3 regions of the Cellulosimicrobium sp. ES-005 genome follow, and region 1 is predicted to be linked to each of the others. Evidence: predicted binding sites of a transcription regulator. Region 1 holds the regulator's gene; each other region holds the start of a gene.
What was found. The regulator Rex, encoded in region 1, represses fermentation and respiration genes when NADH is low (regulators of the CRP and FNR family bind a similar motif). The targets are predictions, from matches to a motif close to CTTGTGAANNNNTTCACAAG.
Positions count from the first base shown of each region.

Region 2: a site for Rex is predicted at 3,797-3,816, ahead of adhE (bifunctional acetaldehyde-CoA/alcohol dehydrogenase). Genes of this name have one in related genera too.
Region 3: a site for Rex is predicted at 6,306-6,325, ahead of pflB (formate C-acetyltransferase). Genes of this name have one in related genera too.

Region 1 covers NZ_CP159290.1:4,065,917-4,075,811, reverse strand. The annotation lists gene ABRQ22_RS18185 (cytochrome c biogenesis protein ResB) at 1-1,623, opposite strand, end outside; gene ABRQ22_RS18180 (cytochrome c biogenesis protein CcdA) at 1,625-2,380, opposite strand; gene ABRQ22_RS18175 (TlpA disulfide reductase family protein) at 2,488-3,120, opposite strand; gene ABRQ22_RS18170 (histidine phosphatase family protein) at 3,248-3,919, opposite strand; gene ABRQ22_RS18165 (MarR family transcriptional regulator) at 3,990-4,520, opposite strand; gene ABRQ22_RS18160 (YceI family protein) at 4,693-5,244, shown strand; gene ABRQ22_RS18155 (redox-sensing transcriptional repressor Rex) at 5,355-6,029, opposite strand; gene ABRQ22_RS18150 (glutaredoxin family protein) at 6,088-6,381, opposite strand; gene ABRQ22_RS18145 (HAD-IB family hydrolase) at 6,442-7,323, shown strand; gene ABRQ22_RS18140 (AURKAIP1/COX24 domain-containing protein) at 7,544-7,642, opposite strand; gene ABRQ22_RS18135 (acetoin utilization protein AcuC) at 7,864-9,105, opposite strand; gene ABRQ22_RS18130 (potassium transporter TrkG) at 9,272-9,895, shown strand, end outside.
Region 2 covers NZ_CP159290.1:1,199,046-1,208,940, forward strand. The annotation lists gene ABRQ22_RS05130 (glycosyl hydrolase family 65 protein) at 1-694, shown strand, start outside; gene ABRQ22_RS05135 (hypothetical protein) at 1,137-1,469, shown strand; gene ABRQ22_RS05140 (prolyl oligopeptidase family serine peptidase) at 1,477-3,696, opposite strand; gene adhE (bifunctional acetaldehyde-CoA/alcohol dehydrogenase) at 3,906-6,650, shown strand; gene ABRQ22_RS05150 (hypothetical protein) at 6,872-9,100, shown strand; gene ABRQ22_RS05155 (response regulator transcription factor) at 9,079-9,858, opposite strand; gene ABRQ22_RS05160 (histidine kinase) at 9,855-9,895, opposite strand, start outside.
Region 3 covers NZ_CP159290.1:2,223,234-2,233,128, reverse strand. The annotation lists gene ABRQ22_RS09835 (DUF1801 domain-containing protein) at 1-34, shown strand, start outside; gene ABRQ22_RS09830 (CoA pyrophosphatase) at 53-760, opposite strand; gene ABRQ22_RS09825 (GuaB1 family IMP dehydrogenase-related protein) at 757-2,208, opposite strand; gene dxs (1-deoxy-D-xylulose-5-phosphate synthase) at 2,412-4,325, shown strand; gene ABRQ22_RS09815 (HAD family hydrolase) at 4,396-5,058, shown strand; gene ABRQ22_RS09810 (glutamate--cysteine ligase) at 5,099-6,196, opposite strand; gene pflB (formate C-acetyltransferase) at 6,577-8,889, shown strand; gene pflA (pyruvate formate-lyase-activating protein) at 8,910-9,895, shown strand, end outside.

The DNA of each region.
Region 1 (9,895 bases):
CCACACGCGGCGGCGCGGGGTGAACAGCGAGACGGCGAGACCCGCGAGCGCGCCGAGCGAGAACACGAGCACCCACGTGAGCGACGGGTCGTGCCGCAAGTCGAGGGCGACGTAGCGCGGCAGCGAGTCGAACGTGATCGTGCCGAGGCCGTCGGGCAGGTCGACCGTCTCGCCCGGGGCGACGAGCAGCTTCACGCGCTCGCCGTCCGCGTCGACCGACGGCGTGAGATCGTCCGTGTCGAGGCGGTAGACGTTCTGCGGCAGGCCCTCGTCGAGACCGAGGTCGCCCCGGTAGACCTCGAGCACGAGGAGCGGGTTGATCGGCTGCGGGTACACCGACTCCGCGGTCTCGCCGTCCTCGCTGAGCTGGGCCGTCGGGAGGAAGTACCCGACGAGCCCGATCTGGTCGAGGCCGGACGACACGTCGGGCACCTTGATGACGCCGCGCGAGGTGTACATCGTGTCCTCGGGCAGGAACGGCACGCGGCCCGAGAACGCCACCTCGCCGTCGGCGTCGTGCACCGTGACCTCGGGCGCGAACCCGTTGCCCTGGAGGTAGATCTTGGCGCCGCCCGCGGTGAGCGGGTGGTTGACCTTGATGGTCTCCTCGTGGGACTCGCCGTCGGGGTCGCGCACGGTGACCGTCGCGGTGAAGTCGCGCGACTGCGCGAACGCGACGGAGTCCTGGGCGAACTCCGACTCGAACGCGTCGAGCGTCATCGAGAACGGCACGAGCGACGACGGCCGGAACCACGCGCCGTTCTCGAACGTGTCGTAGTCGACGACCGCGTTCGCGAACCCCCGGCCCTCCGTGACGATCGCCTGGCCGCGGTAGTGCAGGAGCTGGCCCGTCGCGACGGCGACCAGGAGGCCGACGAGAGACAGGTGGAACAGCAGGTTGCCGGTCTCGCGCACGTAGCCGCGCTCGGCGGACACCGTCCGTGCCGCGGGCCGCGCGGCGGCACGGCCCCGCGCCGGGGCGGCCTCCTCGGCGCCCGTGTCGACGCGGAACGTCGGCAGCCAGCGGAGCCGGCCGCGCAGGTGGCTGCTCGCCGCCGCGACGACCTCGTCCGGCGAGGCGTCGGTGACGGCGCGCGCCTGCGCGGGGAAGCGGTCGAAGCGTCGCGGCGTGCGCGGGGGCCGCGTGCGCAGCGCCTGCCAGTGCGCCTTCGTGCGCGGCAGGATGCAGCCGACGAGCGAGACGAACAGCAGGATGTAGATCGCGGAGAACCACACCGAGGCGTAGACGTCGAAGAAGCCGAGCCGGTCGAGCCACTCCCCCGTCGTCGGGTTCTCCTGCAGGTACCGCAGCACGGCCGCCGGGTCCTGGGGGCGCTGCGGCAGGACGGAGCCGGGCACCGCTGCGACCGCGAGCAGCATGAGGAGCATGAGCGCGACGCGCATGCTCGTGAGCTGCCGCCACGTCCAGCGCAGCGTGCCGCGCCACCCGAGCCTCGGGAGCGCCGGGCCGCCGTCGCCTCCCGCGCCGCCCCCGCCACCCGACGGCGTCCGGTCACCCGGGCCGTCGCCCGCGGAGAACGCGTCGTCGATGCCCTCGGGGCGGTAGCCCGTCGACGTCGGACGCTCTTCTGATCTCTCGGCCTGGCCGGTCCGCTCGGTCATCTCACACCACCGTCACGTAGCCGTCGATCCAGCCCTGCATGGTCGTCGTCCACGTCGTCCACAGGCCCGTGACCAGCGCGAGGCCGATGAGCACGAGCAGCCCGCCGCCGATCCGCATGATCGCGAGGCGGTGCCGGCGCAGGAAGCCGAGCATGCGCTGCGAGCTCTGGAGCCCGAGCGCGATGAGCAGGAACGGCACGCCGAGACCGAGGCAGTAGGCGACCCCGAGGACCGCGCCACGGCCCGCCGAGGCCTCGTTCAGCGACAGCGACTGCACGGCGACGAGCGTCGGACCGAGGCACGGCGTCCAGCCGAGCCCGAACACGATGCCGAGCAGCGGCGCTCCCCACAGCCCCGCCTGAGGGCTCAGGTGCAGGCGCCGCTCGCGCTGGAGGAACGGGACCGCCCCCATGAAGGCGAGCCCCATGAGGATGACGACCACGCCCAGGACGCGCGTGATGACGTCCTCCCACCGGACCAGGTGCACGCCGATCGCGCCGGCGGCGACCATCAGCGCGACGAACACGAGCGTGAAGCCGGCGACGAAGAGCCCGACGCCCGCGAGGACGCGGCCGCGGCTCGGCGCCGCGACCCGCGTGGCCGTCGTCGTCCCTCCGGACGCGCCACGCCCGCTCCCGGCGTTCGCCGCGGCCATGCCCGAGACGTACCCGACGTAGCCGGGCACGAGCGGCAGCACGCACGGCGAGGCGAAGGAGACGAGCCCCGCCAGGATCGCCACCGGGACCGCCAGCAGCATCGACCCGCTCCAGACCGTCGCGGCGAACGTGTCGCCGACGCTCGTCGCGGCGGCGGGGAGCGCGGCGGCCGGGACGGTGGCGGCGAGGGACGCGAGGGTGACCACGGTCAGCCGGCCGCCTCGTCCTCGGCGAGCACGTCGTCGACGAGCGCGTTCAGGGTCGAGCCCTCGGCGAGCCCGATGACGCGTGCCGCGACGCGGCCCTCGCGGTCGAGCACGACCGTCGACGGGACCGCCTGGAGCGGCACCGTGCCGGAGAGCGCCGCGACGACCTCCCCGCTGCGGTCGTCGATGGACGGGTACGGCACCTCGAACCGGCGCTGGAACGCCTGCGCGGCCCCGGCCTCGTCCGTCGTGTTGATGCCGAGCACCTGCACGCCGTCGTCGGCGCGGTCGTTCGCGAGGGCCACGAGGTCGGGCGCCTCGGCGCGGCACGGCGCGCACGCGGCGTACCAGGTGTTGAGCACGACGACGTCGCCCAGCCAGGCGCTCGTGTCGACCGGCTCGCCCTCGTAGTCGGTGCCGGTGAGCGCGACGACGTCGCCCCGCTCGCCCGCGTCCCAGGTGCGGACCGAGCCGTCGCCGGAGACGTAGCCCTGACCCACGACGTCCGTCGTCGCGCCGGAGTCCTGGGCGCACGCCGCGAGGCCGAGCGTCGCGGCGAGCACGACGCCCGCGGTCAGCACGCGGCGGACGGGCGGGAGGGCGCGCGCGGCACGCGCGCGCGAGCTGGCGGTCACAGCGGCATCACGGGAGGCACCCTGCCCGGGGTTCCTGGACGCCACCTGGGAGACGTGACCTCCGCCACTCCCGAACGGGACGGTTCGGGCGTCCGGACGGCGACGACGGCGCGAGACATGACCGACGTCACGCCCCCGCGACGGTCGCGGCGCCCGGGAGGAGGTCGGCGACCGGCTCGGAGTAGTGCAGGCCGACGAGGCGGTCGTCCTCGAAGTGCAGCGACGTGAGCGACGCGAGCGAGCACTGCCGCTTGCGCGGGTCGTGCCACAGGCGGCGGTTCTCGAAGCTCAGGCGCGTGAGCCACACGGGGAGCTGGTGGCTCACGAGGAGCGCCTCGTGACCCGCGGCCTTGTCCCGGGCGTCGGCGACCGCGGCGCGCATGCGCGCGACCTGCTCGGTGTACGGCTCGCCCCAGGACGGCCGGAACGGGTTCCACAGGAAGCGCCAGTGCTGCGGGTGGCGCAGCGACCCGTCCCCGACGCCGAAGGTCATGCCCTCGAAGTGGTTCGCGGCCTCGATGAGCCGGTCGTCGGTGCCGAGCTCGAGCCCGAACGCCTCGGCGGCGGGCGTGGCCGTCTCCTGGGCGCGCTGGAGCGGCGACGCGACGACGACGGCGAGGTCCGCGCGGGGGCGGGACGCGCCGTCGGGCCCGGGCTCGCCCGCGAGGTGCGCGGCGACGCGGCGGGCCATCTCGTGGCCTCGCTCGGAGAGGTGGTAGCCGGGGATGCGGCCGTAGAGGACGCCGTCGGGGTTGTGGACCTCGCCGTGGCGCAGGAGGTGGACGATCGTGGAGACCATGCGCACCAGTGTCCCGCACTCCCGGCCCTGACCGGCACCCGCGGGCCGGCGGCTCCCGGAGCGACCCGGGTCAGGAGTCGCGGTCGGCCTTGCACGCCTCGGCGACGGCCGCCATCGCCTCGCCGAGCGCCCGGAACTGCTCCGGCGTGAGCACGTCGACCATGAACCGGCGCACGGCGGCCACGTGGGCCGGAGCCGACGCCACGAGGACGCGGTAGCCCTCGGTCGTCATCTCGCAGTTGACCCCGCGGCGGTCGCCCGTGCTCGCCGAGCGCCGGACCAGGCCGCGCGCCTCCATGCGCGCCACGGTGTGGGTCACGCGGCTGCGAGACCGGGCGAGCCCGTCGGCGAGGGCGGACATCCGCAGCGTGTGGTCCGGGCTCTCCGAGAGCCGCACCAGCAGCTCGTACTCGTTGAGCGACACGTCCGACCGCTCCTCGTGGTCGCGCCCCAGCGACTCGATGAAGCGCACGGTCCCGTCGAGGTAGGCGCGCCACAGGCGCTGCTGCTCGGCGTCGAGCCAGCGCGGCTCCGCGCTCGCGGCCGCGGTGGTCCCGCGGGCGGTCGTCGTCAGCTGGTGGTCGACGTCGTTGCTGGTCATGGGTCCTCGGGCGCTGGCGGACGGGGGCGGGTTCAGGGGTGGAACCTCGCCGAACATTGTTCCACCTCACCGGGAATAGACGGATCACCCCCTGCTGTTGATACGCACGTACGAAGTTGAACCTTCAACCAAGTTCGGTCCCCCGGGACCCTCGACCCCTTCAGGAGCACCCATGGCCACGCCGCTGCCCGCCGGGCTCAACGCCGGTACCTACGCCCTCGACTCGTCCCACTCGCAGGCGGCCTTCACGGTCCGCCACGCCGGCATCTCCAAGGTGCGCGGCACGCTCGCCATCACGGCCGGCACCATCACCGTGGGCGACGACCTCGAGTCGACCTCCGTGACCGCCGAGCTCGACGCCGCGTCCGTGAGCACGGGCGACGCGAACCGCGACAACCACCTGCGCAGCGCGGACTTCTGGGACGCCGAGAACAAGCCGACGTGGACCTTCGCGTCGACCAGCATCTCCGGCGACGGCGACGACTTCGTCGTGGCGGGCGACCTGACCATCAACGGCGTGACCAAGCCGGTCGAGCTCGAGACCGAGTTCGCGGGCACCGCGACCGACCCGTTCGGCAACGCGCGCGCCGGGTTCGAGGCGACCACGGAGATCTCCCGCAAGGAGTTCGGCCTCACCTGGAACGCCGCGCTCGAGACCGGCGGCGTGCTCGTGGGCGACAAGATCAAGATCGCCCTCGACGTCTCGGCCATCAAGCAGGCCTGACGACCGGCTCCCGGGGCGCTCTTCCCCGGGACCGTTCCCCGAAACACTGCACCCCCGGCAGGGGTGCCGCCCCGAGGGGCCGCGTGCGCGAGCACGCGGCCCCTCGTCGTTCAGCGGTCCTGCGCCTCGGCGAGCGCGCGCGCCTGGGAGTGGAACGCGAGGATCTGCAGCTCGCTGCCGACGTCCACGCCGCGCACGTCGACGTCCGCGGGCACCTGCAGCGCGCGCGGCGCGAAGTTGAGGATCTCCCGCACGCCCGCCGCCACGACCCGGTCCGCGACGGACTGCGCGTGCGCTGCCGGCGTCGCGAGGACCACGATCGACACCTTCTCCCGCGCCACGACCTCCTCCAGCGCGTCGACGTGCTCGACGACGAGGCCCGCCGCCCGCGTGCCCACGACCTCCGGCGACGCGTCGAGGAGCGCCGCGACGTGGAAGCCCCGCTGCTCGTACCCCGAGTAGTTCGCGAGCGCGTGCCCCAGGTTGCCGATCCCGACGATCGCGATGCGGTGCTCGTCCACGAGCCCCAGCGCCTCGGTGATGTACTGCGCGAGCGAGTCCACGTCGTAGCCCACGCCGCGCGTGCCGAACGAGCCCAGGAACGACAGGTCCTTGCGGAGCTGCGCCGGACCGACGCCGGAGAGCTCGGCGAGCTCGACCGACGACGTCGTCGCGACGCCCCGCGCCACCAGGTCGCGCAGCGCCCGCAGGTAGGACGGGAGCCGCGCCACCGTCGCGCTCGGGATACCCGGCGCCGTCACCTCACCGACTACCTGCTCAGCCACCCGTCACCCCGTCGTCCTGGGACCGTCCTCGTCGACGGTCGCGCTCCACCGGGAGGAATCATCCCAGGTCCGCGCGCGCCGTCGAAATCCGACCCACCGCGCGGGCGAGCCGGCGGGCGTCCACGCGCCAGAACCCCTGCTGCACGCCGCCGACCGTCACGACCGGGACGTACTCGCCGTACTGCTCGCGCAGCGCCGGGTCCGCGTCCGGCGCGTCCACGTCCACCTCCGCCCACGCGACCCCCGCCTCGGCGCACACCGCCGCGACGACGGCGCGCGCGTCGTCGCACAGGTGGCACCCCGCTCGGCCGTAGAGGAGGACGGGAGGGGCCGGCGCGTCGGAGGTGCTCACGCCTCCCAGGGTACGAGGACGCGGCCCCGGGCCGAGCGCGGGACCGCCTAGAGTGGGGACATGGCGACGTCTTCCGGTCCGGGCCCCGTCCCGACCCCCGGGTCGACCGCCTCCGAGGCCGCGCTCGACGCCGGCCGCACGCCCCCCGCACCCGCGCACCGCACCGCCGCCTTCTTCGACGTGGACAACACGATCATCCGTGGCGCGTCGTCGTTCCACCTCGCCCGCGCGCTGTACCAGCGGGAGTTCTTCTCGACGCTCGACATCGTGCGCTTCGCCGTGCACCAGGCGCGCTACCTCCTGTTCGGCGAGAACAAGCAGCAGATCGACCGCATCCGGTCCCGCGCGCTCGCCCTCATCGCGGGTCGCTCCGTCGCCGAGGTCACCGCGATCGGCGAGGAGGTCTACGACACCGTCCTCTCGCTGCGCATCTACCCCGGCACGCGCCGCCTGCTCGACGAGCACCTCGCCGCCGGCCACCAGGTGTGGCTCGTCTCCGCGACCCCCGTCGAGATCGGCGAGCTCATCGCGCGCCGCCTCGGCACGACCGGCGCCCTCGGCACCGTCGCCGAGCACGAGGACGGCTTCTACACCGGCCGCCTCGTGGGCGACATGATGCACGGCCGCGCCAAGGCCGCCGGGGTGCGGGCGCTCGCCGAGCGCGAGGACATCGACCTCGACGCGTCCTACGCCTACGGCGACTCGCTCAACGACGTGACGATGATGGAGGCCGTGGGGCACCCGTGCCCCATCAACCCCGACGCCCGCCTGCGCCGCCACGCGCAGGACGTCGGCTGGCCCATCCGCGAGTTCCGCGGCCGACGCCGTCGCGTCGCCCGCAGCAGCGTCCGCACCGCGAGCTGGGCCGGCGCCGCCTGGGCCGCCGCCCTCGTCCTGCGCTCCGTCCGCCGCGCCGTCGACCGCCGCATCTCGCGCCTCTGACCACCCCGCTCCCCCGAGCCGGCGCCCTCGCCCCCGCGAGAGAGAACCCCGGTCCCGCGAGGAAGACCCCTGGCCCGCCGAGGAAGACCCCTGGTCCCGCGAGGTAGAGGCCTGGTAGGCCAGGGCTCCACCTCGCGTGATCGTCGGAGACGCGTCGAGCCCGGTCCCTCGGGAGGGGCCGGGCTCGACGGCGGGTCGGCGCGTCAGGACGCGCGCGACGTCACTTCTTGTTGCGACGCTGGTGACGCGTCTTGCGAAGCAGCTTGCGGTGCTTCTTCTTGGCCATGCGCTTGCGGCGCTTCTTGATGACGGAGCCCATACGGTCCTCGCAATGCTCGAGCGGCGTGTCGGTCGGCGACCGGTCGACCGGCCGCGTGTGGTCCACGGTTGATCGGGGCGCCCGGCGACCACGAGGGCGCCGCGAGCCGACCAACACGAGAGAAATCCGCCCCCTAGACTACCCGCTCGCGCTCGTGCCCCGGTACGCCGCCCGGCGCGCGGACCCGCACGACGCCCCGGGCATCCCGGGGGACGACCGCCTCAGTCGAAGTGCGGGTCGAGGCCGAGCAGCGGGAAGACGGCGCGGCGCGTGGCCGCGACGGCGCGGTCGACGTCGTCGTCGGGGTCGTAGCCGCTGCTCCAGCGGCGCACGTCGACGGGCGGGCCGAAGGCGAGCGGGGCGTCGAACCCGGCGACCTCGGCGACGCGGGCGCGCCACTCCTCGGGCAGCGGCTCGCCCGCCGTCACCGGCCGGTGCACGACCTCCCCCACGACCGCCGTCCACACGAGCGGCACGACGCGCGCGATCGCGTACCCGCCGCCGCCGAGCGCGAGCCAGCGTCCGCCGGTGAGCTCGTGCGCGAGGTCGTGCACCTGGGCGAGCGCCGTGCGCTGGGCGTCGACGGAGACGTCGAGGTCGGAGAGCGGGTCCTCGCCGTGCGCGTCGCACCCGTGCTGGGTGACGAGGACCTCGGGCCGGAACGCCCGCAGCACCGGCGGCACGACGGCGTCGACCGCCCGCAGCCAGCGCGCGCCGTCCGTGCGGCGGGGCAGCCCGACGTTGACCGCCGTGCCCTCGGCGCCCGCGCCACCGACGTCGGTCGGGTGCCCGGTACCCGGGAAGAGCGTCGTGCCGCTCTGGTGGACGGACACGGTGAGGACGCGCGGGTCGTCCCAGAACGCCTCCTCCACGCCGTCGCCGTGGTGGGCGTCGAGGTCGACGTACGCGACGCGCGCGACGCCGTCGTCCAGGAGGCGCCGGATCGCGACGGCCGCGTCGTTGTAGACGCAGAAGCCCGACGCCGCGCCCGCCTTCGCGTGGTGCATGCCCCCCGCGACGTTCACCGCGTGCCCGGCGCGCCCCGCGGCGATCTCCCCCGCCGCCTCGTAGGAGCCCGCCACGATCCGGGCCGCGGCCTCGTGCATCCCCGGGAAGACCGGGTCGTCCTCGGTACCGAGACCGCGGGCCGGGTCGGGGGTCCCGTGCTCCGACGCCGCGCGCACGGCCGCGACGTACGCCGGCTCGTGCACGAGGCCGAGGACGTCGTCGCTCGCGGGCTCCGGCCCGACGACGCGGGGCGCACCCTGAGGCGCACCGTCGCCGTCGAGCAGGCCCAGCGCGCGCACCAGGCCCATCGTCAGGTCGAGCCGGGCCGGGGACATGGGGTGCCCGGGACCGAAGTCGTACCCGAGGAGCTCGGGGCTCCACACGACGCAGGATCCGGGCGCCGCGGCGCTCCCCCGGGCGGAGGCGGGCGACGACGGGGGGTCGGTCGTGGGCATGGCTCACGGTAACGCCCGGCGCCGCGCCCCCGCCCCGACGGACCGGTCACCGGACCGCGGTGCGGCGCACGGGGGCCGGACGCGGCATGATGTCCCGGCGCCGGAGCGGCGACATGACGGGTCACCAGGCCCGTGGCAGAGTGACGCGAGTGGTGAGGGAGGCTCCATGCCGACGAGCATGACCGGGCGCCTGTTCAAGGGGCGGGAGATCGTCGACCGCCTCGCCCGGCAGTCGCCCGCACGCCTCGCCGTCACCGTGTTCGCCGCCGTCATCGCGGTCTTCACCGCGCTCCTCATGGCCCCCTGGGCGACCGCGAGCGGTCGCGCTGCCCCGTTCGTCGACGCCCTGTTCACCGCGACGTCCGCGGTGTGCGTCACGGGTCTGGTCGTCGTCCCGACGGGCACGTACTGGTCGACGTACGGGCAGGTCGTCATCCTGCTCGGCATCAAGATCGGCGGCCTCGGCGTCATGACGCTCGCGTCGATCCTCGGCATGGCCGTGTCGCGGCGCATCGGCCTCACGCAGAAGCTCCTCACCGCGTCCGAGACGAAGACGACGCGGCTCGGCGAGGTCGGCTCGCTCGTGCGGGTCGTCGTCATCACCTCGACGTCGCTCGAGCTCCTCATCGCGCTGCTCCTGCTGCCCCGGTTCATCGTGCTCGAGGAGACGTTCGGCGAGGCCGCGTGGCACGGCATCTTCTACGGCATCTCGGCCTTCAACAACGCCGGGTTCATCCCGACCGAGCAGGGCCTCGCGCCGTACGTCGGCGACTGGATGCTGTGCCTGCCG
Region 2 (9,895 bases), 2.0 Mb from region 1:
GGACCTCGCGCACACGCCCGCGGACAAGCGACCGCTGCTGCTGCACTACCACCCGCTCGTCATCTACCGCTACCAGGTGCTCAAGCAGGCCGACGTCGTGCTCGCCCTGTTCCTGCAGGGCCAGCACTTCACCGCGGAGGAGAAGCTCGCCGACTTCGAGTACTACGACCCGTTGACCACGGGCGACTCGACGCTGTCCGGCGTCGTGCAGTCGATCGTCGCGGCCGAGGTCGGGTACCACGAGCTCGCGCTCGAGTACTTCGTGTCGTCGCTGTTCGTCGACCTCGCGAACCTCCACGCCAACGCGGCCGACGGCGTGCACGTCGCCTCCGCGGGCGGCACGTGGTCCGCGCTCGCGTGCGGGTTCGGAGGCATGCGCGACTCCGACGGCGACCTGACCTTCGACCCGCGGCTGCCGCAGGAGTGGGAGTCCCTGACGTTCCGCGTCCAGTGGCACGGCTCGCGCCTGCGCGTCACCGTGCTCCCCGACGCGATCGAGTTCGACGCGGAGACCGGCGACGGCGCGCAGGTCAGCGTGCGCGGCGAGCGCGTCAAGGTCGTGCCGGGCGAGCTCACGCGCGTCGCGCTCGACGGCCAGGGCCCGGTACGCCCCGGCCGCCCGAGCCTGCGCGCGCTCTCGGGCAACCGCCGCGACGACGGCACCCTCATCACGGCGACGGTCCCGCACTCCTGACCCCGGTTCCGCGAGGTAGACCGCGGTTGCACGAGGTAGGGCCGTGGTCACCTCGTGCCCGACGGCGGTCTGGTCACCTGGGGTGGGCGGGGTGGGTGGTGGTGGCGCGTCTACCATCCGCCGCTCGTTCCTCGCGGCTCCCGCCAGGCCCGCCACGACGCGGCACCACCACCCACCCCGCCCGGCGTCGTCTCGCCCTGGTCTTGGCGCACCTCGGGCGACCGCCCGCGGTGTCGGTCTCGCTTCGGGACCCCCGCGGACCTGGCCTGCGGGTGTGAGAGCGAGCGCACGCCGCGGGCCCGACAACGCCGGCACCAGCCGGGCGACGCGCCGGGGACGCTCGCGGGAACTGCCCGGAACCTCCTCGCGTCGTCCCAGGTCGCGGTGCGCCGACGGCGGTAGGTTGCCGACGAGAGAGGTCGGTCGAAACGCGGGGGAAGAGATGAACGGTCGTCGGTACGGGCGCGCGTGGACGGTCGCGGTCGCGGTCGTCGGCGTGGGGGCGGTGCTGTCGGCGTGCGACGGCGGCGGGGACCTGGAGGTCGCCAACGACAGCCGGGAGGACGTGACCGTCCGGACCGGGGACGAGGAGTCGGAGGTCGACGGGGGCGGTGGGGTCGTGTTCCTCGACTACGGCTGCACGCCCGGTGACGTGACCGTCGTGCGGGCGTCCGGGGCCGAGGAGATCGTCGACGGGCCGGTGTGCCCGGACCAGAAGATCGTGGTCCGCGACGACGAGGTAGTGCTGGTCCCCGTCGCCGCGGACGACTCCTGACGAGGCGTCAGCCGAGACGCTCGGCGAGGAAGCGGTAGTGCACGGCGGCCATGTGGGCGGCCTGGGCGTTGTTCGCGGCGCCGCCGTGGCCGCCCTCGATGTTCTCGTAGTAGGTGACGTCCTTGCCTTCGCCGAGCATCTTCGCGGCGAGCTTGCGCGCGTGGCCGGGGTGGACGCGGTCGTCCTTGGTCGACGTCGTGAAGAGCACGGGCGGGTAGTCGCGCTCGGCGTCGAACAGGTGGTACGGCGAGAAGGTGCGGATGAACGCCCACTGCTCGGGGTCGTCCGGGTCGCCGTACTCCGCCGCCCACGACGCCCCGGCGAGCAGCTTCGTGTACCGGCGCATGTCGAGCAGCGGGACGCCGACGATCACGGCGCCGAAGAGCTCGGGGTACTGCGTGAGCATGTTGCCCGCGAGCAGGCCGCCGTTGGAGCGGCCCTCCATGCCGAGGTGCTCGTGCGTCGTGATCCCGCGGGCCACGAGGTCGCGCGCGACGGCGGCGAAGTCCTCGTAGGCGCGGTGGCGGTTCGCCTTGAGCGCGGCCTGGTGCCAGGCGGGCCCGTACTCGCCGCCGCCGCGGATGTTCGCGACGACGTAGACGCCGCCCCGCGCGAGCCAGGCGCGGCCGAGCGCGCCCGAGTACGCGGGCGTGAGCGAGATCTCGAAGCCGCCGTACCCGTACAGCAGCGTCGGCGCGGCTCGCGTGCCGCCGTCGCCCGCGCCCGCGACGAGGTCCGCGTGGCCGACGACGAAGTACGGCACGCGCGTGCCGTCGTCCGACGTGGCGAAGTGCTGGGCGACGGTCATGCCGTCGGCGTCGAAGAACGCGGGGTTGGACTTGACGACGTCCGGTGCACCCGCGTCGCCCGGCCGCTCGCCGAGCGACAGGAGCGAGAGCGTCGTGGGCGTGAGGTAGTCGGTCGTGACGAGCCACAGGTCGTCGGAGTCGACGGGGTCGACGGCTCCGACGGCGACCGTGCCGAGCTCCGGCAGGCCGGGGATCTCCGACCGCACCCACGGCGCGTCCGCGGCCTCCTGCCCGACGGCGCCCCCGGGGCCGGCGGCGTCCGGCGGCGTGAGCACGTGCAGGCGGTTCTTCACGTCGTCGAGCACGTTGACGACGAGGTGGTGGCGCGTCCACGTGGCGCCGGCGAGCGACGTCGTCGCCGTGGGCTCGAAGAGCACGGTGAAGCCGCGGTCGCCCGCGAGGAAGTCGTCGAACCGCGCGACGAGGAGCGAGCCCGCGCGGTACGTCGCGCCTCCGACGGCCCAGTCGTCGCGGAGCTCCACGAGCATCCACTCGCGCCGGACGCCGACCTCGGCGGAGTCGGGCACGTCGATCTTCGTCAGGCGCTGCTCGGGCGTGCCGGTGTGCTCGGCGAGGTAGAGCTCGTCGGCGTAGAACGCCTTGGAGCGGTGCACGAAGTCGCGCTCGAACCCGGGCGTGTGCGACCGCCAGGCGGAGATGTACATGTCCTCGTCGGTGCCCTCGTAGACCGTCACGGCCTCGTCGAGCGGGGTGCCGCGCGTCCAGCGCTTGACCACGCGCGGGTACCCCGACGGCGTGAGCGTGCCCTCGCCGAAGTCGGTGAAGACGTACACGGTGTCGGCGTCGATCCAGCCGAGCGAGCCCTTGGCCTCGGCGCGGTGGAAGCCGCCGTCCTCGGGCGCGACGAACCGCTTCTCGACGAGGTCGAACTCGCGCGTGACGTCGGCGTCGGAGCCGCCGGGGGAGAGCTCGACGAGCGCGTGCCGCCACGGCTCGCGTGCGGCGAGCTGCTCCGGCGTCGGGCGCAGGACGCTCGCGCCGTGCCAGACCCACGACTCGCCCTCGGCCGCGGCGAGCGCGTCGAGGTCGAGCACGGTCTCCCACTCCGGGTCGTCGGTGCGGTAGGACTCGAGCGTCGTGCGGCGCCAGAGCCCGCGCTCGTGCTGCGCGTCGCGCCAGAAGTTGTAGTACCGGTCGCCGATCTTCGAGACCTCGGGGATCTTCGCGTCCGAGTCGAGCACCTCGCGGATCGCGCGCTCGGTCGTGGCGAACTCGTCGGCGGTCTCGAGCGTGTCGGCGACCTCGGCGTTGCGTGCACGGACCCAGGTCAGGGCCTCGTCCCCCTCGACGTCCTCGAGCCACAGGTACGGGTCGTGGGGCGCGCCGTCGTCGGGGAGCGGGGTCTCGGTGGGGCTCTCGGGCGAGAGCGAGGGGCTCGTCGTCTGCTCGGCGGTCATGGTCCCCCACCCTACGGCGGCGGGGGCGGTGGTGCGGAGGTCACGAGGGTGCCGGGACCTTGGGCCCCGAACGGCCGCGGGGCCTTGCCGCGCCCAGGCGCTTGTGAAAACATTCACAAGTAGAGAGACCGCTGAAGGAGCCGGGGCAATCCGGCCCCGGCAGCACCCGCGGCCCGACGCCCGGCCCGGCCGGGCACCGGAGGGGACGCATGAGCGCGAAGAGCGCCGGCACGAAGGTCGAGACCCGCACCGAGGACACGCGCACCGCGCACGAGATCGACGTCCTCGTCGAGCGCGCCCGCAAGGCGCTCGACCAGTACATGAGCCTCACGCAGGAGGACGTCGACCGGATCGTCCTCAAGGCATCGGTCGCGGGCCTGCACCAGCACGGTCACCTCGCGCAGCTGGCCGTCGCCGAGACCGGGCGCGGCGTGTTCGAGGACAAGGCGACCAAGAACATCTTCGCGTGCGAGCACGTGCCCAACTCGATGGCGAACCTCAAGACGGTCGGCATCATCGGCCGCGACGAGCTGACGGGCGTCGTCGAGATCGCCGAGCCGGTCGGCGTGGTGTGCGCCGTGACGCCGGTGACCAACCCGACGTCGACCACCATCTTCAAGTCGCTCATCGCGCTCAAGACGCGCAACCCCGTCGTGTTCGCCTTCCACCCGAGCGCGCAACGCTCGTCGGTCGAGGCGGCCCGCATCGTGCGGGACGCCGCCGTGGCCGCCGGCGCGCCCGACGACTGCATCCAGTGGGTCGAGCACCCCTCGATCGAGGCGACCAACACCCTCATGCACCACCCGGGCGTCGCGCTCATCCTCGCGACGGGCGGCAACGGCATGGTCCGCGCGGCCTACTCGGCCGGCAAGCCGGCGCTCGGCGTCGGCGCGGGCAACGTCCCCGCCTACGTCGAGAAGAGCGCCGACCTCGGCCGCGCGATCAACGACGTGGTCATGTCGAAGGCGTTCGACAACGGCATGGTCTGCGCGTCGGAGCAGGCGCTCATCCTCGACGACGTCGTCTACGACGACGCGATGCGCGAGCTGGCCCGGCTGCACGCCTACCGCACGACGCCCGCCGAGAAGGCGATGCTCGAGCGCCTCATCTTCGGCGTCGAGGCGAGCGGCACCAACTGCGCCGGCGCGAAGCTCAACCCGAAGGTCGTGGGCAAGTCGCCCGTGTGGATCGCGCGCGAGGCCGGCTTCGAGGTGCCCGACGACACGTCGATCATCCTCGCGGAGATCGACGACGTGGGCCCGCAGGAGCCGTTGAGCCGCGAGAAGCTCACCCCGGTCCTCGCGGTGCTGCGTGCGCGCGACACCGAGCACGGCGTCCGCCTCGCGGAGCGCATGGTCGAGCTCGACGGCCTGGGCCACTCGGCGGCGATCCACACGGCGGACCAGGAGCTCGTCGAGCGCTACGGCGCGCGGGTCAAGGCCGTGCGCGTGCTGTGGAACAGCCCGACGTCGCTCGGCGGCATCGGCGACATCTACAACGCGCTGCTCCCGTCGCTCACGCTCGGCTGCGGCAGCTACGGCGCGAACTCGGTGTCGAACAACGTGTCGGCGGTCAACCTCATCAACGTCAAGCGGATCGGGCGGCGCAACAACAACATGCAGTGGTTCAAGGTGCCCGCCAAGACGTACTTCGAGCCGAACTCGATCCAGTACCTCGCGCAGATGCGCGACGTGCACCGCGTCACGATCGTCACCGACAAGGTCATGAGCCGCATCGGCGTCGTCGACCGCGTGCTCGACGTCCTCGCGCGCCGCGAGGAGAAGGTCGCGATCCAGATCATCGACGCGGTCGAGCCGGAGCCGAGCGTCGGCACCGTGAACCGCGGCGCCGAGTCGATGCGCGACTTCGAGCCCGACACGATCATCGCGATCGGCGGCGGCTCGCCCATGGACGCGGCCAAGGTCATGTGGCTGCGCTACGAGCACCCGGAGATCGAGTTCTCCGACATGCGGGAGAAGTTCTTCGACGTGCGCAAGCGCGCGTACAAGTTCCCCGAGCTCGGGGGCAAGGCGAAGCTCGTGTGCATCCCGACGTCGTCGGGCACCGGCGCGGAGGTGACGCCGTTCGCGGTCATCACCGACCCCGAGACGGGCTTCAAGTACCCGCTCGCGGACTACGCGCTCACCCCGACCGTCGCGATCGTCGACCCCGTGCTCACGGACACCATGCCCGCCAAGCTCGCGGCCGACTCGGGCTTCGACGCCCTCACGCACGCGACCGAGGCGTTCGTCTCCGTCTACGCGAACGACTTCACCGACGGGCTGTGCCTCCAGGCGATCAAGATGGTCTTCGAGCACATCGAGGACTCGGTCACGCAGGGTGCGGCGGCCCCGAAGGCGCGCGAGAAGATGCACAACGCGGCGACCATCGCGGGCATGGCGTTCGGCTCGGCGATGCTCGGCATCGTGCACGCCATGGCGCACACCGTGGGCTCGACTTTCCACCTCGTGCACGGGCGCACCAACGCGGTGCTCCTGCCGCACGTGATCCGCTACAACGGCCAGGTGCCCACCAAGCTCACGAGCTGGCCCAAGTACGAGCGCTACGTGGCCCCGGAGCGGTTCCAGGAGATCGCGAAGCACCTCGGGCTGCCGGCCTCCACCCCGGAGGAGGGCGTCGAGTCGTACGCGAAGGCGGTCGAGGAGCTGCGCGCCAAGGTCGGCATCGAGCCGACGTTCGCGGCGCAGGGCGTCGACGAGGCGGCGTTCCTCAGCCGCCTCGACGACCTCGCCCTCCGGTCGTTCGAGGACCAGTGCGCCCCGGCGAACCCGCGGATGCCGGTCCTGGAGGACATGCGCGACATCCTCGTCGCGGCCTACCGCGGCAGCAGCCGCGAGGTCGTGCGGGCAGAGCGTCTCGCGGCCCACGAGGGCGCGAGCACCGAGGACGGGCAGGCGGCGACCCCGCCTGCCGAGACCGTGGCGGCCGGCTGACGCGACCCGCGACAGGGACCGACCCCACGAGAACCCGGAGCCCGACGGCGCGAGTCCCCTTCCGCCGTCGGGCTCCGTCGTGCGTTGGCCTGTGGAAAACCCTCGAGGGGCGTCGAAACCTCGGTAGGTTCTCCGCTCGCGGGACGTCGGTCCCGCGACGCGCGACGACGCGGGTCATGGCGACGGCAGGGGGCCGCATGGTGCACGGACGTGGACGACGCGTGGCGAGGGTCTTCGCCGCGGTGCTGGCGGGAGCGCTCGGGGTGACGCTCGCGGCGTGCACGCCGGACGCGGAGCCGGAGCGGCGCGACCCCGCGGTGTTCGCCGAGATCGACGTGCCACCCGAGCTCGCCCCGCAGGAGGCCGTCGTCGACCAGGTCGGGATCGTGCCCGCCGCGTCCGGGCTGCCGTGGATCGTGAGCGGTGTGCGGACGACGCCGGGTGGTGTGCCGGAGGGCGTGGTCTGGACCCTCGGTGAGAGCGGCGCGGTCGCGGGGGAGCCGGCGGTCCTGGACCTTCCGGGCGTGGTGCGCGACCTCGCGGCCGCGGGCGGTGCGGCGCGCACCGTCCTCGCGGGGAGCACGGGGGAGGACGGGCGGACGGCCGGCTTCCTGCTGACCTCGGCGGACCGCGTGGCGTGGGAACCGGTCCGGCTTCCTCCGGAGATCGTGGACGTCCCGTTGACGCACGTCGCCGAGACGGGCGGGACGGTCGTCGCCCTCGGCGTCGACGCGGACGCGCGGGCCGTCCGAGGAGTGCTCGTCCCGACGTCCGGCGACCCTGTTCCGCTGGTCCTGCCGGACGGTGCGGGAGAGCCGACGGTCGAGGGAGTGGCAGGACGCGGAGAGACGTGGGTCGCCGTGGTCTCCTGGGACGACGAGGTGGGGGACGACGTGGTCGTCACCTATCGCTCCGCGGACTCGGGGACCACCTGGACGACGTCCGACCTGCCCGGTGACGCGCCGCGCGTCGCGGGTGCGGCGACGACCGCGACGGGGTTCGTCCTGACGGGCTCGGTCCGGGAGGCAGGGCTCGGCGGTCCCGTGACGGACGCGGCGGCGTGGTTCTGGGAACCGGGCGACGGTGACGCCTGGGAGTACCTGGACTTCCGCCGCGACGACGCAGGCACGGACGACCAGTCGACCGGGCTGTCGGCGCCTGCCGTGGGCGGCGACGATCTCGCGGCCGTCTACTGGGGCGACGAGCTCAGCGCGAGCAGTCTGGTGGTCGAGGTGGAGCCGGGACACATCGCGTCCCAGGGCATGTCCGACGACAACGGAGGGATCGGCTTCGGCGGTCCGTCCGCCTGGGACCCGGACGAGCGTGCGGTGCGGGCCGTCCTCGCCGGGGACGGCGGCGCGTACGTGACCGAGCTCCGCGACGGGCGGTGGCGTCGGCTCGCGACCCTCGCGATGCCTCGGCGCTGGTTCCGGCCGACGGAGGTCGACGCGGGCGACGGGGCGCTCGTGGCGCGTCGCGCGGAGGTCTCGACCGCGGGCGACGGCTGGCGGAGGTGGGTCTCGTCAGCGGTGTACACCGTCGATGGTCGTGCCCTGGTCGAGACGTCGGCGGACGTCCCCTGGACCGGGGAGGACCTCGCCCTGGTCCGGTCTGTGGCCACGGACGGGAGCGAGGTGACGGTCACGTTCGGCTGGGAGGAGGGCGAGAACGCCGTCACGGTGCGGTCGTGGTTCCGTCCCGCGGGCGGTGGGTGGACGGAGGGTTCCGGCTGGCCGTCCTCCGGGCACGCGGAGATCCACGGCGTCCGCGCGGTCGACGGGGGGTGGGTCGCGGTCGGGGTGCGAGCCGACAGCCCGGAGGGCGCGAGCGTGCGGCACGCCGCGGCCTGGCGGTCCGAGGACGGCCTCGTCTGGACCCTCGACGAGGGGTTCGAGGGCGGTGACGGTCGGTCCTCCGCGCGGCACGTGTGCCTTCTCGCCGACGGTCGTCCGTGGGTGCTGGGCACGGTCGTCGACGGCGACCGGGAGGTCGACGCGTCCTGGGTCGGCGAGAGCACCGGCTGGGAGCGCGCGGTGATCGACGCGGAGGAGGCGTTCGAGGTCGAGGGGTGTGTCGAGGGTGACGGCGACGCTCGCCCCCTGCTCCAGGTGCAGGTCGACGGGCGCTCCGAGCTGCGCGGGACCACGGACGGCACGACCTTCGAGCTCGTCGGCGCGACGGGTCGAGGCGAGACGTTCGGTCGCGTCGTCCGAGTCGCCGAGGGGTACGCCGCGGTCGGCACGGTCGTCGCGTCGGGCGTGGAACGGTCGGTCCTGTGGATGTCTGCCGACGCGGAGGAGTGGCAGCAGCTCGTGCTGCCGACGCCCGAGCCGGGAGGTGAGGGAACGGTCCACCCGGACGGGTCGGACGCCGTCGTGACGCTCGCCGGAGAGGGCGGCGTCCGGGCCTGGCGCGTGGGCGACGTCGCTCAGCTCGTCGACGCGGGATGACCGTCGCGTCCCGGACGGACGATGCCTGCCTCGTAGGCGAGGATGACGAGCTGCACGCGGTTGGTCAGGCCGACCTTCGTGAGCAGCGAGCGCACGTGGCTCTTCACCGTCGCCTCGGTGAGGTGCAGCTCGGCGCCGATCTCGCGGTTCGACAGCCCGCGCGCGACGGCGAGCAGCACCTCGCGCTCGCGCGGGGTGGCCGCGCCCAGCCCGGTCCCGGGCTCGCCGCTCCCGTCGGCGGCGTTCCCGTCGGCGTCGTGCCCGAGCGGCGCGAGCCGCGCGAGCTCGACGTACGTCGAGATGATGCGTCCGGTGACGGCCGGGTCGAGCAGCGAGTCGCCCGCGCGGACGCGGTGCACGGCGTCGACGAGCGTCTGCGGGTCCGCGTCCTTCAGGAGGAACCCGGACGCCCCGGCGCGCAGCGCGCCGTACACGTACTCGTCGTCGTCGAAGGTCGTCAGGACGAGCGTGCGCACGTCGGCGAGGTCGGGGTCGGCGACGATTCGCGCGGTCGCCTCGATGCCGTCGAGCCGCGGCATGCGCACGTCCATGAGCACGACGTCGGGTCGCAGCGCGCGTGCCATCGTCACCGCGGTCTCGCCGTCCCCGGCCTCGCCGACGACGGTCACGTCGGGCTCGTTGTCGAGGATCATGCGCAGGCCCAGGCGGATCGTGGACTGGTCGTCGACGACGACGACGCGGACCGGCGGGAGCGTGGCGGCCCCGCTCCCGTCGACGCCCGGCACCGGGGCGGTCACGCCGGCTCCCGGGGGATGCGTGCCTCGACGGTCCATC
Region 3 (9,895 bases), 1.8 Mb from region 1:
GCAGGATCCGACGGCGCAGGGGCCCTCCTCATGACGCGAGGGTGCCGCCGGGTCAGAGCGGGGCGTCGAGCGTGCGGGTCCGGTCCCAGGGCTCCGTCCAGCCGAGCCGGTCGAACAGCGCGTCGAGGATCCCGCCCGTGAACCCCCAGACGAGGTGCTCGCGCCCGTCGGCCTCGACGAGGAAGCCGGGGCTCTTGTGCACCCGGCGGTCGCGCCGCACCGTCACCGTGCGCCGCCGCTCGGGGTCGAGCAGGTCGGCGACGGGGACGCGGAACACGTGCGCGGACTCGGCGGCGTCCACCGCGCGGACGGGCGTGGGCCGCGACCACCACGCCAGGACCGGGGTGACGAGGTGGTTGCTCACCGGCACGGGCAGCTCGCCGAGCGTCCCGAGCACGTCGACGCCGTCGGGCTCGAGCCCCGTCTCCTCCTCGGCCTCGCGCAGCGCGGCGCCGACCGGGCCCGCGTCCTCGGGCTCGAGGCGGCCTCCGGGGAAGGCGACCTGGCCGGGGTGGTGGCCGAGCGTCGCGGCGCGCGCGAGCAGGAGCACGTCGAGGTCGCGGGGCACCGAGGCCGCGGCGTGCTCCGCGGGGACGCGGTCGAGCGCGCCGAACAGCAGGAGGACGGCGGCCCCACGGGCGTCGGCGCGCAGGGCGCCGACGGCGTGCCGCCACGGCTCGGGCCAGGCGCCCCCGTCGCGCGCGAGCGCGGCGAGCTGCTCGCGCGCGGCCGGGCGCGAGCCCGCCGGGTCGGCGGTCACCAGCTCACCGGGAGCGGGCGGCCCTCCTCGTAGCCCGCGGCGGACTGGATCCCGACGACGGCGCGGTCGGCGAACTCCGCGAGGCTCGACGCGCCCGCGTAGGTCGCGGAGCTGCGCAGCCCCGACGTGATCTGGTCGAGGAGGTCCTCGACGCCCGGGCGCTGCGGGTCGAGGAACATGCGCCCCGAGCTGATGCCCTCCTCGTAGAGCGCCTTGCGCGCACGCTCGAACGGCGACCCGCCCGCGGTGCGCGCCGCGACCGCCCGCGCCGACGCCATGCCGAAGCTCTCCTTGTAGAGCCGACCCGTCCCGTCGTCGTGCAGGTCGCCGGGGGACTCGTACGTCCCCGCGAACCACGAGCCGATCATCACCTGCGAGGCACCCGCGGCGAGCGCGAGGGCGACGTCGCGCGGGTGGCGCACGCCGCCGTCGGCCCAGACGTGCTTGCCGAGCTCGCGCGCCGCGGCGGCGCACTCCAGGACGGCGGAGAACTGCGGGCGCCCCACGGCGGTCATCATGCGCGTCGTGCACATCGCGCCCGGGCCGACGCCCACCTTGACGATGTCGGCACCCGCGGCGACGAGGTCGCGCACGCCGTCCGCGGTCACGACGTTGCCCGCGACCACGGGGACGTCCGGGCCGACGGAGCGCACGGCGTCGAGCGCCTGGAGCATCTTGGCCTGGTGGCCGTGCGCCGTGTCGACGACGAGCACGTCGACGCCGGCCGCCAGGAGCTCCTTGGCCTTGGCGGCGACGTCGCCGTTGATCCCGACGGCGGCTCCGACCCGCAGGCGGCCCGCTGCGTCGAGCGCGGGTGCGTAGACGGACGAGCGCAGCGCGCCCTTGCGCGTGAGGACGCCGACGAGCGCCCCGTCGCGCGTCACGGGCGCGACCTTGAGGCGCGCGCTGTGGAGCTGCTCGTAGGCCGCCTCGAGCCCGGCGCGACCGCCGTCGAGGACGGACGCGTCGAGGACGAGGGGGTCGGTGGTCATGACCTGGTGGACCTGGGTGAAGCGGTCGACGTCGGCGCAGTCGGCCTCCGTCACCACGCCCACGGGCCGGCCGTCGTCCACGACGACCGCCGCGCCGTGCGAGCGCTTGCCGATGAGGGTGAGCGCCGTGTGCACGGTGTCGTGCGGGCCCACGACCACGGGCGTCTCGATGACGGGGTCCTTGGACTTCACGTCGGCGACCACGTCGGCGACGACGTCGGTCGGCACGTCCTGCGGGATGATCGCGACGCCTCCGCGGCGCGAGACCGTCTCCGCCATGCGGCGGCCCGCGACGGCGGTCATGTTCGCGACGACGACGGGGATCGTGGTCCCCGTCCCGTCGGCGGAGGAGAGGTCGACGTCGAAGCGCGAGGCGACCTCGGAACGCGACGGGACGAGGAAGACGTCGCCGTACGTGAGGTCGGTCGCGGGGGACTGGCCGGGCAGGAAGCGCATGCCCCCATCCTACGAGGTCGGAGCCCGTCGTTGTCCGCAGTGCGGAAGTGAGATTCCACCAACGGGTGGTCCGTGCGTCGGGCGCCGGAGTGTGCGTCAATGGCGTGAAGGTCCCGTCGCCCCGCGCACCGCTGCGCAGGTCACCTGCCCGGACGGCCTAGAGTTGTCGGGCTGGTCGCACGGGAACGGAACGGAGCATCTGCATGAGCCTGCTTGGCACGATCACCTCGCCCGAGGACGTGCAACGGCTGACCCTCGAGCAGACGCGGGAGCTCGCCGGCGAGATCCGTGCGTTCCTCGTCGACTCGGTCTCGCGCACCGGCGGGCACCTCGGTCCGAACCTCGGGGTCGTCGAGCTCACGATCGCGATGCACCGCGTGTTCTCGTCGCCGACCGACACGTTCGTGTTCGACACGGGCCACCAGTCCTACGTGCACAAGCTCCTCACCGGGCGCCAGGACTTCTCCGCGCTGCGCAAGCAGGGCGGCCTGTCCGGCTACCCGTCGCGCGCCGAGTCCGACCACGACGTCGTCGAGAACTCGCATGCGTCGACCGCCCTCTCGTGGGGCGACGGCATCGCGAAGGCGAACGTCGTGCGCGGTCTTACCGACCGGCACGTCGTCGCGGTCATCGGCGACGGCGCCCTCACGGGCGGCATGGCCTGGGAGGCGCTGAACAACATCGCCGAGAGCCAGGACCGGCGCCTCGTCGTCGTGGTGAACGACAACGGCCGCTCCTACTCGCCGACCATCGGCGGGCTCGCGCACCACCTGTCGACGCTGCGCACCACGCACGGCTACGAGAGCTTCCTGCAGTGGGGCAAGCGCACCCTCAACCGGTCCGGCGCCCCGGGTCGGTTCGCGTACGAGTGGCTGCACGGCCTGAAGAAGGGCCTCAAGGACGTCGTCGCCCCGCAGGGCATGTTCGAGGACCTCGGCATCAAGTACGTCGGCCCCGTCGACGGGCACGACGTCGAGGCGATGGAGCACGCGCTGCGCCGGGCCAAGGCGTACGGGGCGCCCGTGATCGTGCACGCGATCACCGAGAAGGGCCGCGGCTACACGCCCGCCGAGCAGGACGTCGCCGACCGCTTCCACGCCGTCGGGAAGATCCACCCCGAGACCGGGCTCCCGGTCGCGCCGTCGCGCTTCGGCTGGACGAGCGTCTTCGCGGACGAGATCGTCCAGATCGGCCGCCGCCGCTCCGACGTCGTCGCGATCACGGCGGCGATGCTCGAGCCGGTGGGCCTCAAGCCGTTCGCTCAGGCATTCCCCGAGCGCACGTTCGACGTCGGGATCGCCGAGCAGCACGCCGCCACGTCCGCCGCGGGCATGGCGTTCGCGGGCCTGCACCCCGTCGTCGCCGTCTACGCGACGTTCCTCAACCGCGCGTTCGACCAGGTCCTCATGGACGTGGCGCTGCACAAGGCCGGCGTGACGTTCGTGCTCGACCGCGCCGGGATCACGGGCGACGACGGCGCGAGCCACAACGGCATGTGGGACATGGCGATGCTGCGCATCGTGCCCGGCCTGCGGCTCGCCGCGCCGCGCGACGAGGAGACGCTGCGGACGGCGCTGCGCGAGGCCGTGGACGTGGACGACGCCCCGACGGTCGTGCGCTACCCGAAGGGTGCGCTCGGGGACGCGCTGCCCGCCGTCGACACGGTGGACGGCGTGGACCTGCTCGCCGTGCCGGAGGACGCGCCGAAGATCGCTCCGCAGGGTGCGGCCCCCCGCGCCCGGGTCCTGCTCGTCGGCCCCGGGTCCATGGCGCGTGTCGCGCTCGACGCGGCGCAGACGCTCACGGCCCACGGCGTCGACGTCACCGTCGCGTCCCCCACGTGGGTCCTGCCGATGCCGAGCGCGCTCGTCAAGCTCGCCGGCGAGCACGACCTCGTCGTGAGCGTCGAGGACGGCGTCGCCGACGGCGGCGTGGGCGCGCTCCTCGCGCAGCGCTCGCTCGAGGGCGGCGTCCGCACGCCCGTGCACGCGCTCGGCCTGCCCGCGCAGTTCCTCGACCACGCGACGCGGGACCAGGTGGCCTCGGCGTACCGGCTCACGCCGGCCGACGTCGCGCGCGACGTGCTGGACGCGCTCGCGGCACTCACCCGCGGCTGAGCCGTCGGAGCGAGGGCGCTCGTCGCGGACGCCTCAGCGGTGCGGGGGTCGTCCGGGCTAGGGTCCAGGCGTGATCTGGCTCCTCGACCTCGACAACACGCTCGTCGGCCGCGACGACGCGTTCGCCGCCTGGGCGGCCGACGCCGTCGCCCACGCCGGTCGTGACGCGTCCGACCTCGCGGCGATCGTCGCGGCCGACCAGGGCGGGTTCGCCGTCAAGACCGACGTGGCGCGCGTCATCGTCGACCGCCTCGGCTGGGACGAGGACCTGCCCGCCGCGGTCGACCGCTTCCGCGCCGGCATCCTCGACCACGTGCGCGCGTACGACGGCGTGCTCGACCTCCTCGACGCCCTGCGCGCCGACGGCGACCTGGTGGTCGTGGTGACGAACGGGACGTCCCCCCAGCAGCGCGGCAAGCTCGCCCGCTGCGGGGTCGGGGCGCACGTCGACGCCGTCGTCGTGTCCGGCGAGGAGGGCGTCGACAAGCCCGACCCGCGGCTCCTCGAGATCGCGCTGGACCGCGTCGGTGCGGCCGACGCGGACCGCGCACAGGTCTGGATGGTCGGGGACGCGGCGCACGCCGACGTCGCCGCCGGCCGGGCCGCCGGCACGCGCACCGGCTGGGTCTCCCACGGGCGCCCATGGACGGACGGGCCGCTGCCGGACGTCCTGGGGGCGACGGTGCACGACGTCGTCGCCCGCGCCCGCGCGGCGGCCCTCACCGCACCGTAGCGAGCGCCGGGCACCCGGCCACCGGCGCCGCGGCGGGGCGTCAGGAGTGCGTGACCTCGACCGCCTGCTCGACGACCGCACGCAGGTCCCCGCCGGACGCCGCGTGCCACGCGCGCTGGCGCTGGGCGCCGTTCCCGCCGGACCAGAGGCGTCCGAGGAGCTCCGTCACGGCGTCGAGATCGCCCGCGTCGACGAGGGCGTCCCGCACGTGCGCGACGAGCTGTCCGACGACGTCGTGCGCCGGGGCGGGACGCCAGGTGAGCGGCGAGACGAGGTCCTCCTCGAGGCCCGAGCGCCCGGCGCGCCACGACGCGGTCCGCAGGATCTCGGGGCGGAGCTCCGGGGGCGCGACGCCGTCCGCGGCCTCGCGCGCCGCGGTCTCGACGAGGCCGCGGCTGAGGGCCGCGAGGAGCGTCGCCGTGTCGGGGTCGAGGCACACGTCGGCGACGCGGATCTCGACGGTCGGGTAGCGCGACGAGAGCCGCGCGTCGAAGTAGACCATGTTCTCGTCGAGGATCGTCCCGGTCGCGACGAGGCCGTCGACCGCCGCGCGGTACGCCTCGGGCGTCCCGAACGCGCGGGTCGGGCCCGACGTCGGCCAGCGGGACCAGACCTGGGACCGGAAGCTCGCGTACCCGCTGTCCTGGCCCTGCCAGAACGGGGAGTTGGTGCTCAGCGCGAGGAGCGTGGAGAGCCACGGCCCGATGCGGTCGAGGACGGTGACCCCCTCGGCGTCGTCCGCGACGGCGACGTGCACGTGGCACCCGCTCGTGAGCTGCTCGCGCGCCGTGAGGCCGAACGCGGCGCGGGCCTCGAGATAGCGCAGGCGGGAGACGGTGGTGCCCTCGAAGGGCAGGGGCGAGGTGGAGAGCGCCGCGACCCGGGCGCCGACGCGGTCCGCGGCCTCCTGGGCGCGCTGCCGTCCCGCGCGGATCTCCGTCGCGAGGTCGTCGAGCTCGCGACGCGGGTGGGTCGCGGTCTCGAGCTGCTCCTCCATGAACTCCGACTCGAGCGAGCCGGTCCCGCCGCCCTTCTCGTCGGTGCCCGACGCCTCCAGGGCCTCCGCGGCCCGGGCGACCGGATGGCCGTCGTCGCCGACGAGCAGGAACTCTTCCTCGACCCCTACGGTGCGCTTCACCCGGGCAGTCTCACACGGAAGCCGCGAGCACGTCGGGCGGGCGTGTGACGTGCGTCCGTGTCGTGCGTCACGGGCGCGTGCCGCCTCGGTCGCGCCCGGGTCCCGAGGGCTTGTGAAGGTCATCACAAGGGGTGGTTCCGACAGGGTGCGAGGGGCGAGAGAACCGCGAGATCCCGCGGTTCCTGCGGGGTCCCGCCCGGCTCGGGACCTAGGTCCCCGGACGGCCCGAAACCCCTCCGCGCGACGCCGCGCGAACCTAGCCTGGAGGTGGCGAAGGAGCCCGTCGGAACCTCGACCGAGGGCCTCCACCCGAGGCCCCCGCGAGGCCGGCGGGTCCGGCCGGCGCGCGGACCCGCGCGTCAGGCACGAGGGAGGTCCAGATGACCAGCGTTTCCGAGGCACCCGGCACGACGAGCGGCGGCCGTGCGGTGGAGGGCGGCGTCGACCCGCAGCACGACACCGCGCACGTCCCCGCGTGGGAGGGCTTCACCGACGGCCCGTGGCGCGACACGGTCGACGTGCGCGACTTCATCCAGCGCAACTACCGCCCGTACACGGGCGACGCGTCGTTCCTCGCCGGGCCCACGGAGCGCACGACGGGGATCTGGGACACGCTGTCCGCGATGTTCCCCGAGGAGCGCGAGATGGGGATCTACGACGTCGACCCCCACACGCCCGCGGGGATCACGGCGCACGCCCCGGGCTACATCGACAAGGCGCACGAGGTGATCGTCGGCCTGCAGACCGACGCCCCGCTCAAGCGCGCGATCATGCCGAACGGGGGCTGGCGCATGGTCGAGGGCGCGCTCCAGACCTACGGCTACGAGGTCGACGAGACGCTGAAGAAGGTCTTCACCGAGTACCGCAAGACGCACAACCAGGGCGTGTTCGACGTCTACCCGCCGAACGTGCGCGCGGCCCGCAGCTCGCACATCATCACGGGCCTGCCCGACGCCTACGGCCGCGGCCGGATCATCGGCGACTACCGCCGCGTCGCGCTCTACGGCGTCGACGCCCTGATCGCCGCGAAGAAGCTCGACAAGCTCGGTCTCGACACGCAGCCGTTCAGCGAGCAGGTCGTGCGCGAGCGCGAGGAGCACGCCGAGCAGATCCGCGCGCTGGGCGAGCTCAAGGAGATGGCGGCCGAGTACGGCTACGACATCTCCGGCCCCGCGACGTCGGCGCGCGAGGCCGTCCAGTGGCTCTACTTCGCCTACCTCGCCGCGGTGAAGGAGCAGAACGGCGCCGCGATGTCGCTCGGCCGCACGTCGACCTTCCTCGACGTGTTCATCGACCGCGACCTCGAGGCCGGACGCATCACGGAGTCCGAGGCGCAGGAGATCATCGACGACTTCGTCATCAAGCTGCGCATCGTGCGGTTCCTGCGCACGCCCGAGTACGACTCCCTGTTCTCCGGCGACCCGACGTGGGTCACCGAGACGATCGGCGGCATGGGCGAGGACGGGCGCCCGCTCGTCACGAAGAACTCGTTCCGGTTCCTCCAGACGCTCTACAACCTCGGCCCGGCCCCCGAGCCGAACATGACGGTCTTCTGGAGCCCGGCGCTGCCGCAGGGCTTCAAGGACTACTGCGCGCAGGTGTCGATCGACACCTCGGCCGTGCAGTACGAGTCGGACGAGCTCATCCGCCAGCACTGGGGCGACGACGCGGCGATCGCGTGCTGCGTGTCCCCGATGCGCGTCGGCAAGCAGATGCAGTTCTTCGGCGCTCGCGTGAACCTCGCCAAGACGCTGCTCTACGCGATCAACGGCGGGCGCGACGAGATCTCCGGCAAGCAGGTCTCGCCGGTGGCGGCTCCCGTCGAGGGCGACGTGCTCGACTTCGACGACGTCATGGCGAAGTTCGACGCGACGATGGACTGGCTCGCCGAGACGTACGTCGAGGCGCTCAACTGCATCCACTGGTCGCACGACAAGTACGCGTACGAGCGCATCGAGATGGCGCTGCACGACAAGGACGTGCTGCGGACCATGGCGTGCGGCATCGCGGGCCTGTCCGTCGCGGCGGACTCGCTGTCGGCGATCAAGCACGCGAAGGTCTCCGTCGTCCGCGACGAGCGCGGCCTCGTCGTCGACTACGTGACCGAGGGCGAGTACCCCACGTACGGCAACGACGACGACCGGGCCGACGCGATCGCCGTCGACCTCGTCGAGCGGTTCATGGCGAAGGTGCGCACGCACCCGACGTACCGCGACGCCGTGCCGACGCAGTCGGTCCTGACGATCACGTCGAACGTCGTGTACGGGAAGGCGACGGGCAACACGCCCGACGGCCGCCGCGCCGGCGAGCCGTTCGCCCCGGGTGCCAACCCGATGAACGGGCGCGACACGCACGGCATGCTCGCCTCGGCGCTGTCGGTGGCCAAGCTGCCGTACGACGAGGCGCAGGACGGCATCTCGCTGACCAACACGGTCGTACCGAGCGGCCTCGGGCGCACCCAGGAGGAGCAGGTGACCAACCTCGCCGGCCTCCTGGACGCCTACATCGGGTCCGAGGGGTACCACATGAACGTCAACGTGCTGAACCGCGAGACGCTCCTGGACGCCATGGACCACCCGGAGAACTACCCGCAGCTGACGATCCGCGTGTCCGGGTACGCGGTGAACTTCGTCCGCCTCACGCGCGAGCAGCAGCTGGACGTGCTCTCGCGCACCTTCCACGGCGCGCTCTGACGAGCGCTGAGGAGCCAGCCATGACCGTCACCCTTCCCGGCCCCGCCGTCCGCCCGTCGCGCGGGTGCGGCGTCGCCGGGGGCACCCTGCCCGACGACGCCACGCGCCTCGACGTCCCGGGCGTCCCGACCTCCGCGGCCGAGCCCGCGGCGTCGGGCACGCCCGTGGGCCACGCGCGCCGGGCCGGCGCGGGCCTGGACGGGCTGACGGTCGCGGACGTGGACCGGGCCGACAAGCTCGCGGCGATGCGTGCGGGCGAGCTCGGCTCGGTCCACTCCTGGGAGCTCGTCACCGCCGTGGACGGGCCGGGGACCCGGCTCACCGTGTTCCTCAACGGGTGCCCGCTGCGGTGCCTGTACTGCCACAACCCCGACACGTTCGCGATGAAGGACGGCAGGCCCGTTACCGCGGACGAGCTCCTCGGGCGCGTCCGGCGCTACCTGCCCGTCTTCCGGGCCACCCACGGCGGGCTCACGCTCTCCGGCGGCGAGGTGCTCATGCAGCCTGCGTTCGCCGCCCGCGTGCTGCGCGGGGCCAAGGCGATGGACGTGCACACCGCGCTTGACACGTCGGGCTTCCTCGGCGCGAACGCCACCGACGCGATGCTCGACGACACGGACCTCGTGCTGCTCGACGTGAAGTCGGGCGACCCCGACACGTACACGAAGGTCACGAGCCGCGACCTCGAGCCGACGCTGCGGTTCGGGCGGCGGATCGCCGAGCGCGGCCTCACCGGCCACGCGCCCGAGGTGTGGGTGCGCTTCGTGCTCGTCCCGGGCCTCACCGACGACGTGGACAACGTGGAGAAGGTTGCGGAGTACGCGGCCTCGCTCAACGCGATCCGCCCCGGCACGGTGACGCGCGTCGAGGTGCTGCCCTTCCACCAGATGGGCCGCGACAAGTGGGACGCCCTCGGGCGCACCTACGAGCTCGACGACACGCCCGCGCCGTCGGCCGAGCTCACCGAGCGCGTGCGCGACCAGTTCCGCGCCCACGGCCTGACGAC